One region of the Cupriavidus sp. GW823-FHT07A04 genome, then DNA from elsewhere that is predicted to be linked to it. Evidence: riboswitches for the same ligand, from Rfam matches in the RefSeq annotation. Region 1 holds a riboswitch; the other holds the start of a gene.
What was found. A riboswitch is a leader RNA that binds a small molecule or an ion and turns the genes downstream of it on or off. The one in region 1 is predicted to bind glycine.
Positions count from the first base shown of each region.

Region 2: another riboswitch for glycine. It lies ahead of AC1Q7Q_RS10255 (D-amino acid dehydrogenase); the one in region 1 lies ahead of gcvT (glycine cleavage system aminomethyltransferase GcvT).

Region 1 is NZ_JBXAHA010000018.1:152,416-160,164, reverse strand. Features, by position in the region: gene gcvP (aminomethyl-transferring glycine dehydrogenase) at 1-750, opposite strand, end outside; gene gcvH (glycine cleavage system protein GcvH) at 852-1,232, opposite strand; gene gcvT (glycine cleavage system aminomethyltransferase GcvT) at 1,333-2,472, opposite strand; glycine riboswitch at 2,571-2,722, opposite strand; glycine riboswitch at 2,744-2,831, opposite strand; gene AC1Q7Q_RS28765 (UvrD-helicase domain-containing protein) at 3,066-5,177, shown strand; gene AC1Q7Q_RS28760 (dioxygenase family protein) at 5,441-6,226, opposite strand; gene AC1Q7Q_RS28755 (hypothetical protein) at 6,216-6,848, opposite strand; gene AC1Q7Q_RS28750 (response regulator) at 7,278-7,749, shown strand, end outside.
Region 2 is NZ_JBXAHA010000005.1:72,246-79,994, forward strand. Features, by position in the region: gene AC1Q7Q_RS10245 (NnrU family protein) at 1-397, opposite strand, end outside; gene AC1Q7Q_RS10250 (hydrolase) at 735-1,421, shown strand; glycine riboswitch at 1,520-1,616, shown strand; gene AC1Q7Q_RS10255 (D-amino acid dehydrogenase) at 1,785-3,053, shown strand; gene AC1Q7Q_RS10260 (DUF3772 domain-containing protein) at 3,067-5,496, opposite strand; gene AC1Q7Q_RS10265 (helix-turn-helix domain-containing protein) at 5,852-6,850, shown strand; gene AC1Q7Q_RS10270 (MFS transporter) at 7,018-7,749, shown strand, end outside.

The DNA.
Region 1 (7,749 bases):
GTGCACCGCGTCGGCGATGGCGCGGTAGTCGGCCACATCGCCGTTCACGCCGGGGTACTGCAGCAGCACGCCGAAGGCATGGGCACCGGCCGCTTCGGCAGCGGGGCCGACCTTGACTTCGATGCCCAGCGGCAGCGCGCGGGTGCGTACCACTTCCAGCGTTTGCGGCAGCACGTCATCCGCGACATAGAAGGTGGTGGAGGCGTGTTTGTTGACGCGCTGCAGCAGCGTCATGGCTTCGGCAGCCGCCGTGCCTTCATCCAGCATCGACGCATTGGCGATGTCCAGGCCGGTCAGGTCGGTCACCATCTGCTGGAAGTTCAGCATGGCTTCCAGGCGGCCCTGGGAGATCTCGGGCTGGTAGGGCGTGTAGGCGGTGTACCAGGCCGGGTTCTCGAAGATATTGCGCAGCACCACGCCCGGGGTCAGCGTGTTGTAGTAGCCCTGGCCGATAAAGCTCTTGAGCACTCGGTTCTTGCTGGCCAGCCCACGCAGCTTGGCCAGCGCGGCTTCTTCGGTCAGCGGTGCGGTGAACTCGCCCAGCGGCATGCCGTCGCGGCGGCGGATGGCGGCGGGGATGACGGCGTCGATCAGCGCGGCGCGGTTGTCATAGCCCAGCACCTTGAGCATGTGCTGTTGTTCGGCGGCGTCGGGGCCGATATGGCGGGAGGCGAAGGCGTCGCGCGCCTCCAGTTCGGCCAGCGTGGGCCGGGCAACTTGGGCGGCAGTCATGGGCAGGGGGGCGTTCATGGCAAGAATCTCGTGAGAGCGGTGCGGCGGGTGGTCGGCCCGGTCCGCGTCGCGGCAGTCTTTATCCGTCATTCCCGTGGCGCGGGAATGACGATCTGGCATCAGGCGCCGACGTTGGCCTTATAGGCGTCGGCCGACATCAGGCCGTTCACGTCGTCGCTGTTGGCCGGCTTGAGCTTGAACAGCCAGGCGTCGAAGGCGTCGGCATTGACGCTTTCCGGAGAGGCGGCGGCGGCGTCGTTGATGGCGATCACTTCGCCTGCCACCGGAGCGTAGATGTCGGATGCGGCCTTGACCGATTCCACCACGGCCAGCGCGTCGCCGGCGCCGACCGACTTGCCCACTTCCGGCAGTTCCAGGAAGACGATGTCGCCCAGCGCGTCCTGCGCGTGGTCGGTGATGCCGATGGTCAGCGTGCCGTCGGCTTCGACGCGCACCCACTCATGGGACTCGGTGTATTTCAGGTCGGCGGGGAAATTCATGGGATTGCTCCAGATTCAATTTGTTATTCAGCGCCCGCCGGGGGGTGTCGATGTTCGACGGGGTAACCGCCGGCGGGCGCGCTGTGACCGGTGCGAGCGTTCAGCTCACGAGTGCCTTGCCATTGCGCACAAACGGCAGTTTAACCACAGTCGCGGCGAGTTTGCGGTCGCGGATCTCGACCTGCACCTCGGCGCCGAGCGCAACGTCGAGCGGCACGCGGGCAAAAGCGATGGATTGGGACAGCGATGGGCTGAAGGTGCCACTGGTGATTTCACCTTCGCCAGCAGGGGTGATGACCTTCTGGTGGGCGCGCAGCACGCCGCCCGCTTTTCCGTTGGCCGGGCGCAGGATCAGCCCGACGAATTGCTGGGTCTTGCCGCCGGCGACCAGGGCCGCCTTGCCGGTGAAGTCGCGTTCGCTTTGCAGGTCCACGGTCCAGGCCAGGCCGGCGTTGAGCGGCGAGGTGTGGATATCCATGTCCTGGCCGTACAGGTTCATGCCGGCCTCCAGGCGCAGCGTGTCGCGTGCGCCCAGGCCAGCCGGGCGCACGCCCTCGGCGATCAGCTTTTCCCACAGGCCGGCCACGTTCTCGGCTGGCACCACCAGCTCGAACCCGTCTTCGCCGGTATAGCCGGTGCGTGCCACCATGACTTCGCCAAGGGCGGGGTCCTGCACCACGACGGCGTTGAACGGCTTCAGGGCTTCGCTGGGCTGGGTCGCGGGGAAAGCGCTCCACACCTTGGCGCGGGCGTTGGGACCTTGCACGGCAACGATGGCCAGCGGGGCCACGCCGCCGGGCGCATTGTCGCCGCGGCGCGGCGTGATTTTCACGCCGCTATTGGTGGCGGCATTGCGTGCGGAAATCCACTCGATGTCATGGTTCGCGGTGCCGGCGTTGACCACCAGGCGGAAGTAGTCCTCGGCGAAGAAATAGACGATCAGGTCGTCGATGACGCCACCCTTCTCATCCAGCATGCAGGAGTACAGCGCCTTGCCCGGCGTTTGCAGCTTGTCGACGTTGTTGGCCAGAAGGCCGCGCAGGAAGGGGCGCACATTGGCGCCCTTGAGGTCGACCACGCACATGTGGGAGACGTCGAACATGCCGGCATCGCTGCGCACAGCATGGTGTTCCTCGATCTGGGAGCCGTAGTTGACCGGCATGTCCCAGCCGCCGAAGTCGACCATGCGGGCGCCGAGGGCGCGGTGGATAGCGTTGAGGGGCGTGGCCTGGAGCGTCATGGAATCCTCGGGGGAAGGCAAATCTCGGTTCGAAAACGAAAAAGGGCCATCCGCCGCAGGATTCGGCGCGCCATAGCGCTGCCAGATCCGCTGCGGCGGATGACCCCTCTGTCCTCGATACCTGAGAGATTACAAGGCGGGATCCCAATTGCTGGAAACCCAAACCTTGCGCGCCCCTTCGGTGGGCACGCTCACCAAGGCTGTCGACGGAATCGATCAGTGGCGGGTGCCGCTCTCCAGAGTACGGCGTGCATCGTGTGCATGTTGCAAGCCGATCCAACCAGTCCATGGTGCCTGAGAGTTTTCGGGTGATACCCCTTCGGCGGCGCAAGATCTGCGCGCTCTCCCGGTCGGATGGCGCGACTCTACAGCCAGCCTCGGGGGCTTGTCAACGCGCTCGCGCGCCAGCCCGGGCGCAGCCGCGGGCCGGCTGGCCGGCGTGTTAACATCTGCGGCTCCGATGGCTTTTGCTGTGCCGCAGGCTTCACCCGCGGCCTTGGCCGCGCCAATGCATGTGCTGCCTTTGCCATGCGTAAAAGCCCGCGCCCGCCTTGCCGGCCATCCCGCCACCCAGCACCACCACCAGCCCTCGCATGACCCACGGACTCAACCCTGCCCAATCCGAAGCCGTTCGCTACCTCGACGGCCCCTGCCTGGTGCTCGCCGGCGCCGGCTCGGGCAAGACCCGGGTGATCACGCAGAAAATCGCGCACCTGATCGAGGACAAGGGCTTCCAGCCCAAGCACATCGCCGCGGTGACCTTCACCAACAAGGCCGCCAAGGAGATGCAGGAGCGGATCGCCAAGCTGATGGAAGGCAAGACCACGCGCGAGGGCAAGCGCATCCCCATCAAGCAGATCACGGTGAGCACCTTCCACTCGCTGGGCGTGCAGATCCTGCGCGCCGAGGCCGAGCACGTGGGCCTGAAGCCGCGCTTTTCCATCATGGACTCGGACGATTGCTTCGGCATGGTGCAGGAGCAGCTCGCCTCCACCGACAAGAAGCTGATCCGCAGCGTGCAGAGCACCATCTCGCTGTGGAAGAACGGCATGGTCGATCCCGAGACTGCCATCGCCCAGGCCGACAACCCCGACGATCACCAGGCGGCGCTGATCTACCGCAACTACGTGGCTACGCTGCATGCCTACCAGGCGGTGGACTTCGATGACCTGATCCGCCTGCCGGCCGAGCTGTTCGCGCGCAACGAAGAGGTGCGCCTGCGCTGGCAGAACCGGCTGCGCTACTTCCTGGTGGACGAGTACCAGGACACCAACGCCTGCCAGTACCAGCTGCTCAAGCAGCTCGCCGGCGGCTCGCACCTGCGCGCGCCGGCCTTCACCGCGGTGGGCGACGACGACCAGGCCATCTACGGCTGGCGCGGCGCCACGCTGGACAACCTCAAGCTGCTGCAGACCGATTTCCCCGACCTGAAGGTGGTCAAGCTGGAGCAGAACTACCGCTCCACCGTGCGCATCCTGGAGGCCGCCAACGCGGTCATCTCCAACAATCCCAAGCTGTTCGACAAGAAGCTGTGGAGCGAGCACGGCATGGGCGACCCCATTGCCGTCAACCCGATGAACGATGAGGAGCACGAGGCGGAGTCGGTCGTATTCCGCCTGTCGGCCCACAAGTTCGAGCGCCGCGCGCAGTTCCGCGACTACGCCATCCTGTATCGCGGCAACCACCAGGCGCGGCTGTTCGAGCAGATCCTGCGCCGCGAGCGCATTCCTTATGTGCTCTCGGGCGGGCAGAGCTTCTTTGACAAGGCCGAGATCAAGGACATCTGCGCCTACCTGCGCCTGATCGCCAACCCGGACGACGATCCCGCCTTCATCCGCGCCATCACCACGCCCAAGCGCGGCGTGGGCAACACCACGCTGGAAGTGCTTGGCACCTTCGCTGGCCAGGCCAAGGTGTCGTTGTTCGAAGCGGCCATGATGGGCGGCATCGAAGGCAAGCTCCAGCCGCGCCAGCTGGAGCCGCTGCGGGTGTTCTGCGAGGCCATGGTGCGCCTTGCCGGGCGCGCGGCCAGCGATCCCGCCACCCAGGTGCTCGACGACATGATGGAAGGCATCCACTACGAGGCCTACCTGTACGACACCTTCGACGAGCGCCAGGCCCAGTCGCGCTGGACCAACACGCTGGAATTCCTCGACTGGCTCAAGCGCAAAGGCACCAAGCCCGAGGCCACGGGCGAGGGCGAGGGCGAGGAGGCTACCGGCTTCGACACCGCCGATGGCTTTGGCGACGAGGGCAAGAACCTGCTGGAGCTGACCCAGACGGTGGCGCTGATGAGCATGCTCGAAGGCCGCGAGGAAGATCCCGACGCGGTGCGCCTGTCGACGCTGCACGCCTCCAAGGGGCTGGAGTACCCGCACGTGTTCCTGGTCGGGGTGGAAGAGGGCATCCTGCCCCACTGCCGCGAAGACGAAGACATGAGCGATGAGAAGATCGAGGAAGAGCGCCGCCTGATGTATGTAGGCATCACGCGTGCGCAGCGCAGCCTGCACCTGAGCTGGTGCAAGAAGCGCAAGCGCGCCCGCGATACCTACTCTTGCGAGCCGTCGCGCTTTATCGGCGAGATGAAGCTCGAAGAGGCCCCCGCGATCAAGGACGAAACGCCCGCCATGAGCCCCAAGGACCGCTTGGCCGGGCTCAAGGCCTTGCTCGGAACGCCCGGTACGCCAGGCAAGACCTCCGCGTGACCGGCGCCGGCAGGCGTTTCGTGCCCCATCCCGGTGCCAATCGTACAAAGTCGATACATTAGCCTACAAGCGGGACATGACCCTCGCCCGATGTCTGTCTAACATCGCCGGTGCCTGGCCCGACGTATGGACCAGGCGCCGCGCCGTTCCGTCCCTTCGGAGTGGCGTGGCCGGGCAGCACGCCCGACTTCTTCCCTGTTCAGCGCCTCCGCACTTGGGTCCGGGGGCGTTTTTTTTAGGGAATCCGCCAGATCCCGTGGCCGTCAGGCGCGCGCGATGCCCAGGGTGAATTCGCCTTCCAGCGTGCCGGCCGCGTCCCGCAGGCGGCGTACCCGCAGCAGGTTGGGGCGCGTGCCGGCAATGCCGTCCTGTGCGTTTTGCACGGGCGAAGCGCCCCGCGCGCGATACGCGGCATGCTGGAGATGCACCTCGCGGCTGAGCGCATCGTCGAAGAACAGCTGGCTGGTCAGTACCTCGGTCTTGCCGAGATGGATCTTCAAGTGGATATGCACCGCGCGCGGCGCGTACCAGCCCGGGTAGATCGTCAGGAACTGCGCGGCGCCATCGGCGCCGGTGGGCTGCACGCCGCGCAGGAAGCGGGCGGGACTGGCCGGCACGGCGTGCATGCCGCCGCCGTCCGGGCCCTGGCCCGGTCCTTGCCCCGGGCCGGAGCCTTCCGCTGGCGGCGGCGGCATGCTGCCCTGGTCGTAGCCGCTGTAGCTGCCGCCGGCATCGCAATGCCAGATGCTGGCCAGCGCGCCGGCCACGGGCGTGCAGCCGCGGCCGGTGTCCACCACGAGTAGCCTGAGCCGCAGCAACTGGCCCGGCCGGCCATCGCGGATATCGGTGCGCACCAGCGCCTGGTCGATATAGAACGGGCCCTCGGTCAGGGTCGGCGTGAGCAGGCAGGCGGCAGGTTGCGCGGCGGCGTCGCCCGCCAGCCCGATCAACCCGGCACCGAGTGATCCTCCCAGTACACCGCCGAGGAAACGGCGGCGGCCGCCGTTAGCGGCTATCGGGCCTGCGTGGTCGAGGGGCTTACTGGGCATCTGGCGCTCCTTGTTGGTGAAGCCCCGCAGCGCCGGGTACGCCGAATGGGCCATTCGCGCCGAAGGCGCAGGGCATGGGCGCAGGTCCACGGCCGGGCATGGGGCCTGCCATGGCGCCGGGGAAAGGGTGGGGGCCGGGGCCGAATGCGCCCCGCGGCGAACCCGCCAAGCGGCCCTCCGGCATGTCGCGCAGGCGCTTACGCTGGCCGGCATCCAGGCTTTCTTCAAATGCGATCCAGCGATCGCGCGCGGCGCGGCGATCCTTGTCGAGCGCATCGTGCAGGCGGTCTTCCCGCTCCGCGCGGGCGCGCAGCGACGACTCGGGACCCTGCGGCTGGCCGGGGCCGCCGCCTTCGCGGACAAAGCGAGCCTGCAGTTCCAGCGCGTGCGCATGCGCTTCCCGCGCCGCGTCCAGGGCGGCTTGCCATAGGATGGCCTGGGCAGGCGTGAGCACCAGCGCTTCGCGCAGCGATGCGGGTGCCACCGGCCGGCCGTGGCCGGCAACTGCCTGCGGGCTGGTTTGCAGCGCGTGCGCCGGCAGCGTCAAGGCGCAGGCGCCGCACAGCACGGCAAGGGACAACAAGGCGCGGATGCGGGGCAGCAAGGCTTGGGGCTGGGTCACAAGGATTCTCCATGGAGGTCATGCGGGGAGAGGCCCGGGATTGCCGACGTGATGCCGATGGCTTCAAGCATAGCGGGGGCGCCGGGCTGCCGTGGCCTGCCGGTCAGGAACTGGCAGGCACAAAAGCGGCGGGATAACGACACGCCATATTAGAAAGGCCCGCCCGCCGTTGCTTGAGCGCTTGGTCAGCGCGCGGAAGCAATGCCGTACAAAGCGGGCCGCCGGGCGCGCCGCTTTGTATCAAGCCCGGTACAAAGCGGCCACACCCTGCCTATCAGGCCGCCGCGCCGGGCTGGTAGAGTGAATCCCTGGCGGCGGCGGCTTGCCGGGCCGCCTCAATCCGCCCAAATCCGCTGCAATACCGGCATGCCGGCGCACAAACCTGCCGCGAACGACGCGGCGAACCGCTGCAAAGCACGACGAAACCCGATGGACCATTCTCCCGCCTCGCCCCTTCATTTGCTGATCGTCGACGACGATCCGCAGATCCGCGCCATGCTGGCCGAGTACCTATCCACCTTTGGCATCGAAGCGGATGGCGCCGAGGGCGGCGCCGCCATGCGCGCCGCCATGGCCACGCGCGACTACGACCTGGTGGTGCTCGACCTCTCTTTGCGTGGCGAAAACGGCCTGACGCTGTGCCGCGAGATCCGCGAGCGCGGCGACCTGCCGGTGATCATGCTCACCGCGCGCACCGAGCTGGCCGACCGCGTGGTCGGGCTGGAGGTCGGCGCCGACGACTATGTCACCAAGCCCTTCGAGATGCGCGAGCTGGTGGCGCGCATCCACACCGTGCTGCGCCGTGCCCGGGGCGGCGGCGTGAAGCGCCCGGCGGCGGCGGGCGGCCATGAACTGCGCTTCGGCAGCTGGCGCCTGAACACCACGCTGCGCCAGCTGGTCG
Region 2 (7,749 bases), on a different contig from region 1:
GGCACAGCCCCCAAAGTGCGAACGACCACATCATTGGGTGGCGCGTCACCGCGAACACGCCGCGCGCTGCTTCCGGGAACGCGCCGGGCCGACCGCCGGTGGGAAGCGCCGGGTTGCGGATCAGCGAACCCATCAGGAGGACCGACGCGATCAGCATGACCGTGGTCACAGCCGCCCAGAGGCCGTTTCCTACCGGCCATAGTGGTGCCGTCAGGGGCGCCTTTCGGTATGCCAGGATCAGCCAGCCGAGCGTCAAGACTGCAATCAGCGAATAAACGCCCTGGAACCCGGCTTCGCCAAGTGCGCGGACCAAACCCCTGCGCAGCGGACGGGACAAGAGAAAGTGGCTGCCCACGAAGGCGACTGCCGCCACCGCAACTGCGTTGGTGCTTCCCATTGGCCCGGCTCCTCAAGTCATATCGTTGGCTGACCGTATTGCCCCATCGCAATTCAAGCCGCCATCGAGCAGTCGGGCATTTTGCCTTTGTTCCCTATGCGGCAGCCAGTATTGAAGATTACTACTTGGGTGTCGCGAAAGCCAACGCGGCCACCCCACCGTTTGGCTGCTTCCTACTCCCATTAAATATCAATCAATAAAATTGAACAAGTTATCCGACTAACTCATCACATCGTCAGCCGGCGCTGCCATAAAGTTCAACTCATGGACGGATCGACGCCAAAGACGACGTTCTAAATAATTCAACCAGATAGCCAAATAGCCAAGGAGAGAAATCATGACCAACGCCAAGCTCGAAGTCCTGACCCCGCAAAACAGCCAGCTGATCTTCATCGACCACCAGCCGCAGATGGCCTTCGGCGTGCAGTCGATGGACCGCCAGGCGATGAAGAACAACGCGGTGGGCCTGGCCAAGGCGGCCAGGATCTTCAATATTCCGACCACCATCACCACGGTGGAGAGCGAGTCTTTCTCCGGCTATACCTACCCCGAACTGCTTGACGTATTCCCCGGCCAGCAGACGCTGGAACGCACCTCGATGAACTCGTGGGATGACCAGAAGGTGCGCGACGCGCTGGCCGCCAACGGCCGCAAGAAGATCATCGTGGCCGGGTTGTGGACCGAGGTCTGCAACACCACCTTCGCGCTGTCGGCGATGCACGACAGCGACTACGAGATCTACATGGTGGCCGACGCTTCCGGCGGCACCAGCAAGGAAGCGCACGACTACGCCATGCAGCGCATGGTGCAGGCCGGCGTGGTGCCGGTGACCTGGCAGCAGGTGCTGCTCGAATGGCAGCGCGACTGGGCGCACCGCGACAGCTATGACGCCGTGATGCAGCTGGTCAAGGAACACTCGGGCGCCTACGGCATGGGCGTGGACTACGCCTACACCATGGTGCACAAGGCCGCGCAGCGCACCGCCACGCCGCACGCGTCGATCGCCCCGGTTCCGGCCCGCTGATATTCTCGGCCTGAACCCGCAGGGAAATTCCCCAGGCAGTCAGACTAGTGCTAAAGTTCCGAGCCATGCCATCTGGTATTACCTGGCGGCATCATGCAAAGTTGATATCGGGAGAGACTGCCTGGCCAAGCGCCGGGCAGCGCCGAAGGAGCAACCGCCCCGGAAACTCTCAGGCAAAAGGACCGGTATCACGTTTGAACTCTGAAGAACCCCGGCGCTCGTCAGCCGGCGGTACCGAAGGAGCAAGCGATCCCCGCCACCCCCAAAGTGGCGTATCGTGAATCTCTCAGGTCAAGGACAGAGGGGGCGTCTTTTGCGCATGCTGCGCAAGAGGCTCCCATCCGACGTCCTGGAACCATAGAGATGAAATCAATTGCCGTTATCGGTGGTGGCATCACCGGCGTGACCACTGCCTACGCGCTCGCCAAACGCGGTTTCTCGGTCACCCTGCTCGAAAAACACCGCTATGCCGCCATGGAAACCTCGTTCGCCAACGGCGGCCAGCTTTCCGCTTCCAACGCCGAAGTCTGGACACACTGGTCCACCATCCTCAAGGGCATCAAGTGGATGCTCAAGAGCGATGCGCCGCTGCTGGTCAACCCGCGCCCGAGCTGGCACAAGCTGTCCTGGTTCGCCGAGTTCATCGCCGCCATTCCCCATTACCGCAAGAACACCATCGAGACCACGCGCCTGGCGATTGCCGCGCGTGACCACCTGTTCTCCTGGGCGGCGGCCGAAGGCATCGATTTCGACCTGAAGAAGGAAGGCATCCTCCATATCTATCGCGACAAGGCGGGTTTCGAGCATGCAGGCAGGGTATCGAAGCTGCTGGCCGAGGGCGGGCTGGAGCGCCACGCGGTCACGCCGGAAGAAATGCGCGCCATCGAGCCGACCCTGGCCGGGCAGTACTACGGTGGCTATTTCACCCAGAGCGACTCTACTGGCGACATCCACAAGTTCACCAGCGGCATGGCCGCGGCTATCGACCGCCTGGGCGTGCGTTGCCTGTACAGCCAGGATGTCCAGTCGGTCAGCACTGACGGCCGGCAGGTCACCATCGTCAGCAGCGACGGCCAGCAGGCCGAATCGCGCGTGTTCGACGGCGTGGTCGTCTGTGCCGGCACCGCCAGCCGGGCGCTGGCGGCCAGCCTTGGCGATCGCGTCAACATCTATCCGGTCAAGGGCTATTCGATCACCGTCAACCTGAACGACGCGCAAAGCCAGGCGGCCGCGCCCGTCGTGAGCCTGCTCGACGACGAGACCAAGCTGGTCACCAGCCGCCTGGGCGTTGACCGCTTCCGCGTGGCGGGCACGGCGGAGTTCAATGGCTACAACCGCGACATCCGCGCCGACCGCATCCGTCCGCTGGTGGAGTGGGTCAACCAGTGCTTCCCCGGTGTCAGCACGCGCAGCGTGGTGCCCTGGGCCGGCCTGCGGCCGATGATGCCTACCATGCTGCCGCGCGTGGGCCGGGGCCGTGCGTCCTGCGTGTTCTACAACACCGGCCACGGCCACCTGGGATGGACGCTGTCGGCGGTCACTGCGGACATGATCGGCGATGTGGTGCAGCAAGCCATGGGCGCCAGGCGTGCGCATGGCGTGCAGGACTCGGTGGCGCTGGTGACTCCGTAAGGGGCCGGACGCGTTACGCGCCAAGCGCGGCCATATTCTCCACCCGCAAGGTCTGCGGGACCGACAGCGAGATATCGGCCGCGCGCAGCCGCTTCAGTATCTCGAACAGCAGGTCGCTCTTGGTCGCGGTGGCGATCCGCGGGCTGCCTACGTAGCCCGTCACGCTTAGCGTGATCCCGTTCGGCGCCAGCTGGCTGAACGTGACGGATGGCGCGGGCTTGTCGAGAATCGCTTCATTTTCCCGATAGGAGTCGAGCAGCAGTTCGCGCACCTGTTCAGGATCGATGTTCAACGGGAAGGTGAGCAGCAGCGTCGCGACGCCTTGCGTGCTGTTGCTCATCGTCACGTTGCGCAGGTTCTGCGAGATCAACTGCGAGTTGGGCACGATCACGGTCGAGCGGTCGCCCAGCAGGATCTCCGTCGCGCGCACGTTGATGCGCTTGATGTCGCCCTCCACGCCGCCGATGCTCACCATGTCGCCGACCTTCACCGGGCGCTCGGTCAGCAGGATGAGCCCCGACACGAAGTTCTTGACGATCTCCTGCAGGCCGAAGCCAATACCCACGGACAGCGCGCTGACGATCCAGGCCAGGTTTTCCCACCTGACGCCCAGCAGCGACAGCGTCAGCAATACGATCAGCACATAGCCGATGTTGCTGAACAGCGTGATGAGCGATGCGCGCAGGCCCGCTTCCATGCAGACCTTCGGCAAGAGTTCCGCGTCCAGCCAGCGCCGCACCGAGCGCAGCAGGTAGGTGCCGACCGAGAGCGCGATGACAGCGTTCAGGATGCGGTCGGGCATGATGTTGAGGCTGCGCAGCCGCTCGCCGCCTAGCATCGTCAGCAGGCTGTTGAGCAGGTCGCTCGGCGTGGTGCCGAAGCCGCCGGTCAGCAGCGCGATGACGGCCACCAGGAGCAGCAGGCTGGTGCCGATCCCCGAGAGCACCGTCGACGCCTGCGCGAGATGGCTGTCCCCGAGTCCAAATAACTGCTTGATGACCTTGCCGCTTGGATGGTGCGCGCTGAACACGCTTTCGCAGACGTCGCGGGTCAGTTGCGTCAACAGGTACAGGCTGCACAGGACGATGTCGATCCAGACAAGCTCGTAGGTCAGGAAGCGCGCGAACGTGATGTAGCCGATCAGCAGCGCCATCAGCGAGGCGACGACCGTCACCGTTACGCCAGCGTGGATCAGGCCGGCAAAGGTGGAGCGCGATTCAGGCCGCTCGCCCGCAGCGGCGAGCTTCGTGCGCACGCGGTTGGCGCGCAGCAGCGCCGCGCCGATTGTCAGCACCACCACAAGCGACACCAGGCCGCGGCCTAGCAAGGTCACCTGCAGGCTTGTGTCCGCGGTCCGGTTGAGTTGCTCGAGTGTGCCGGCGATCAGCAGCAGGCCCGCGAGGACACTAGGGAACGGACGCATCGCCAGCGCGACCTTGTCGGCGAGCGCAGGCACGCGCCATGAGGGATGGCGCGTGCACAGCAATGCCCGTCCCAGGCCCGCGATCAGCGCGCTTGTCAGCGTCAGCTTGCCGAGTTCGCTGATCAGGTCCTGCACCTGAGCTGGCAATTCGTAGTGCGGGGCGAAAGCAAAACACACAATCTGTACCGCGATGGCGGTTGCCGCAACCGTCGCGAGTGCCGTTGCAAGCGCGAGTGCGCTGCGCCGCAGCCGGCTCTCGGGCAAACGGGTCAGACAGAACCATGCCAGCGCCCGCTCGATCAGCCGCCGGCCGATGGTCCAGGCGCCGATCGCAAGCAGCAGAAGCAGGGCGGTGATTGCCTGCCGCCCGGGCTGCCAGGCCAGGTCCCACAACGGGGTAACTTGCCCCATGAACGCGTTCAACCGCTGCTGGTCCTCCGGGCTTGGCGCGAACAACGGCTCCCAGAATGCCATGCTGAGAATGCTGGCCGAGCGCAGCGCGAGCTGGTTCTTCAAGCGGCTGCGCTGCAGCTTGGCGATCTGCTCGGTCAGGTTGGTGACATTGCCCTTGACCTCGGCCGCTTGCTTCAGTCCGCTGTCCAGTTGCGCCTTGCGCGCGTTCAGGTCTGCCCTCTGCTGTGCGACTGCAGCGGCCTCCGGTGTGGTGCCGGCGGCGGGTGGCGGCCCGAGCACGTCGAGCTGTGCCTGCAACTGCGCACGCTGGGGCGTGAGCGCCGCGCTCAGCTTGTCGACGTCGCCTGCCAACTGGTGGATGGCGTCATCCAGCCCTTCGAGCTGCGTGCCGCTGGTGGGCGACGATGCCAGTTGCTTGATGCGGTCCTGCTCGGTCTGGAGCCGTTTCAGCTCGGCAACGGCATCCGCGCGCGATGGCGGCCTGGTGGCGGGAGCATCCGCATTCGCGGTGGTGTCGGCGGCTGCCGCGGCCGGAAGCGCTGTGGGGATCAGGTGCAATAGCGCAACCAGCACAAGGCTCAGCGCGAGCCTGGGGAGTTTGCTCATAGAAAGAGATAGATCCTTACTGATCGGCTTGCCGGGCCGGCAATCGCGCAGGTTCGCGTGGATTGCCATGGCTCGTCAGACGGTCGATGACCGGCGGGCGACGATCAGGATGTTGGGCGGCCGCGCGGCGATCGAGATGGGAGTCGATCGGAGCGCCAGGGGCGATCTTGCCGGCGTGTGCTCTATAGTCCGTCGGACTATTGGCGATGCCGCGTGATTGGCACGCCGCTTGATATGGGAGAATTGCCTGAAAGAGTTTGAATTATACAGAAGGCATCGCGCGCCCTTGGTTTTCAGCAGGCAACAGGCGCTTGCGTCACTCGACCTGTACCATCCAAGGTTTCACGCGAGCTGCATGCAAGCTCTGCTATTCTTGGTCAGCCGCGGCTGCCGCGGCGTGGGTTTTCATGGTGGTGGTTTATTCCCGTGTGAGATCATGTCCGTCAACGCCAATGCCTCCATCTCGCTCGCAGCCCCTGTATCGATTGACGCATTCGGGTGCGCCGCGGAAAAGCTCTCCAAGGATCAGAAGCTCGCCGGCAGCGAGATCCAGTTTTTCCGCAAAAGCTCGCCAGGCGAGAAGGCGAGCCAGGTTATCACTTCGGCGTCGAATCGTGGCTTTCTGGTCGGGGTTTCGCTGTGCACGGGACATCGCCGCCGGGTGTTTCATGAGCGCCGCGCGAGTACCCACGAATTTGAAAGGAACTCCATCTATATCCGGAATTTCTTTGAAGACTATAAAGCCGATTTTTATGGTTATTTCGATTTCATCCTGCTGGAGATTTCCCGCACCTTTATCGAGCGCACCAGCGCGGAACTAGGCCGCTCGCGCATCCTGGGGCTGCGCAGCGCGGCGGGAGAGCAAGACCAGGTACTGGCGCATCTCGCCCAGGCGGCGGCGCCGGCGCTGAGCCACCCCGGGATGGCCAGCAAGCTGTTCGTCGATCAGCTGGGCTTCACCATCGGGACCTATCTCGTCGAGCACTATGGGAATGGATCCGTCGCGACGCCCAAGACAAACCGGTTGCTGTCGCAACGCAGCGTGGCGATGGCCAAGGAAATGCTGATCGCCAAGATCGATGGCGATCTGTCCATTGCGGACGTCGCCGACGCCTGCAACCTGTCGCGTAGCCATTTCACCCGTGCCTTCCGGGATACGACTGGCCAGACACCCTATCAGTGGCTGGCGGCCCAGCGCCTGGAGCGCGCCCGCGGGCTCCTGCGCGAATCAGGACTCTCCCTGGCGGAAGTGGCCGTGGCTTGTGGCTTCTCCGATCAAAGCCATTTCACCCGCGTGTTCTCGCAAGCGGTCGGCGTCTCTCCCGGCAACTGGCGCCGCAGGGTTCACGCCTGACGCGCTGGGCGCAAGGCCAATGCGTCGGCGCCGATGCTAGCCGGTGCCGAGGCACAAAACAATTGTCCCTTGGTATGGGTAGACGGCGCCCGCTGTGCTCCACACAATGCGGCTGTGCCACTGTTGGCATTACCACCGTCAGTGCCTGAGCAACTTGCGACCAAGCCATGAATGACTCTCAAGCCGGCACTGCCGGCACGCCTGCCGCCGAGCGCGGCAGCGCCGGTGCAGCCGGCTCGCCGTGGAGCCCGCTGCGGCACCGCACTTTCCGGATGCTATGGATCGCCACGGTGGCGTCCAATGTGGGCACCTGGATGAACGACGTGGGTGCCAGCTGGCTGATGACCTCGCTCGATCCCGATCCCCTGATGGTCGCCCTGGTGCAGGCAGCGGGCAGCCTGCCGATGTTCCTGTTCGCCCTGCCGTCCGGGGTGCTGGCCGATATCGTCGACCGGCGCAAGTACCTGATCTTCGCGCAGCTTTGGACGCTGGTCGTGGCGACCACGCTGGGTGTGCTTGCGCTTACCGGCCTGGTCAACGCCCATGTGCTGCTGCTTGCTGCGTTTTTGCTGAGTACCGGCGCGGCGATGAGCTCGCCGCCGTTCCAGGCCATCGTGCCGGATCTGGTCGACAAGGCGGACTTGCCGCCGGCCATTGCGCTGAACTCCCTGGGGATCAATATCAGCCGTGCGATCGGCCCTGCGCTGGGCGGCTTGATCCTGTCGTTCTCCGGGCCCGCGGTGGTCTTTCTGCTCAACGCGCTGTCGGTGCTGGGCGTGACGCTGGTGCTGTATCGGTGGAAGGCCGAGCCCGCCCGGCGGAACCTGCCGTCCGAGCATTTCTTTTCGGCCGTGCGTGCCGGCCTGCGGTACGTGGAGGCCGCGCCGCTGCTGCGCGTC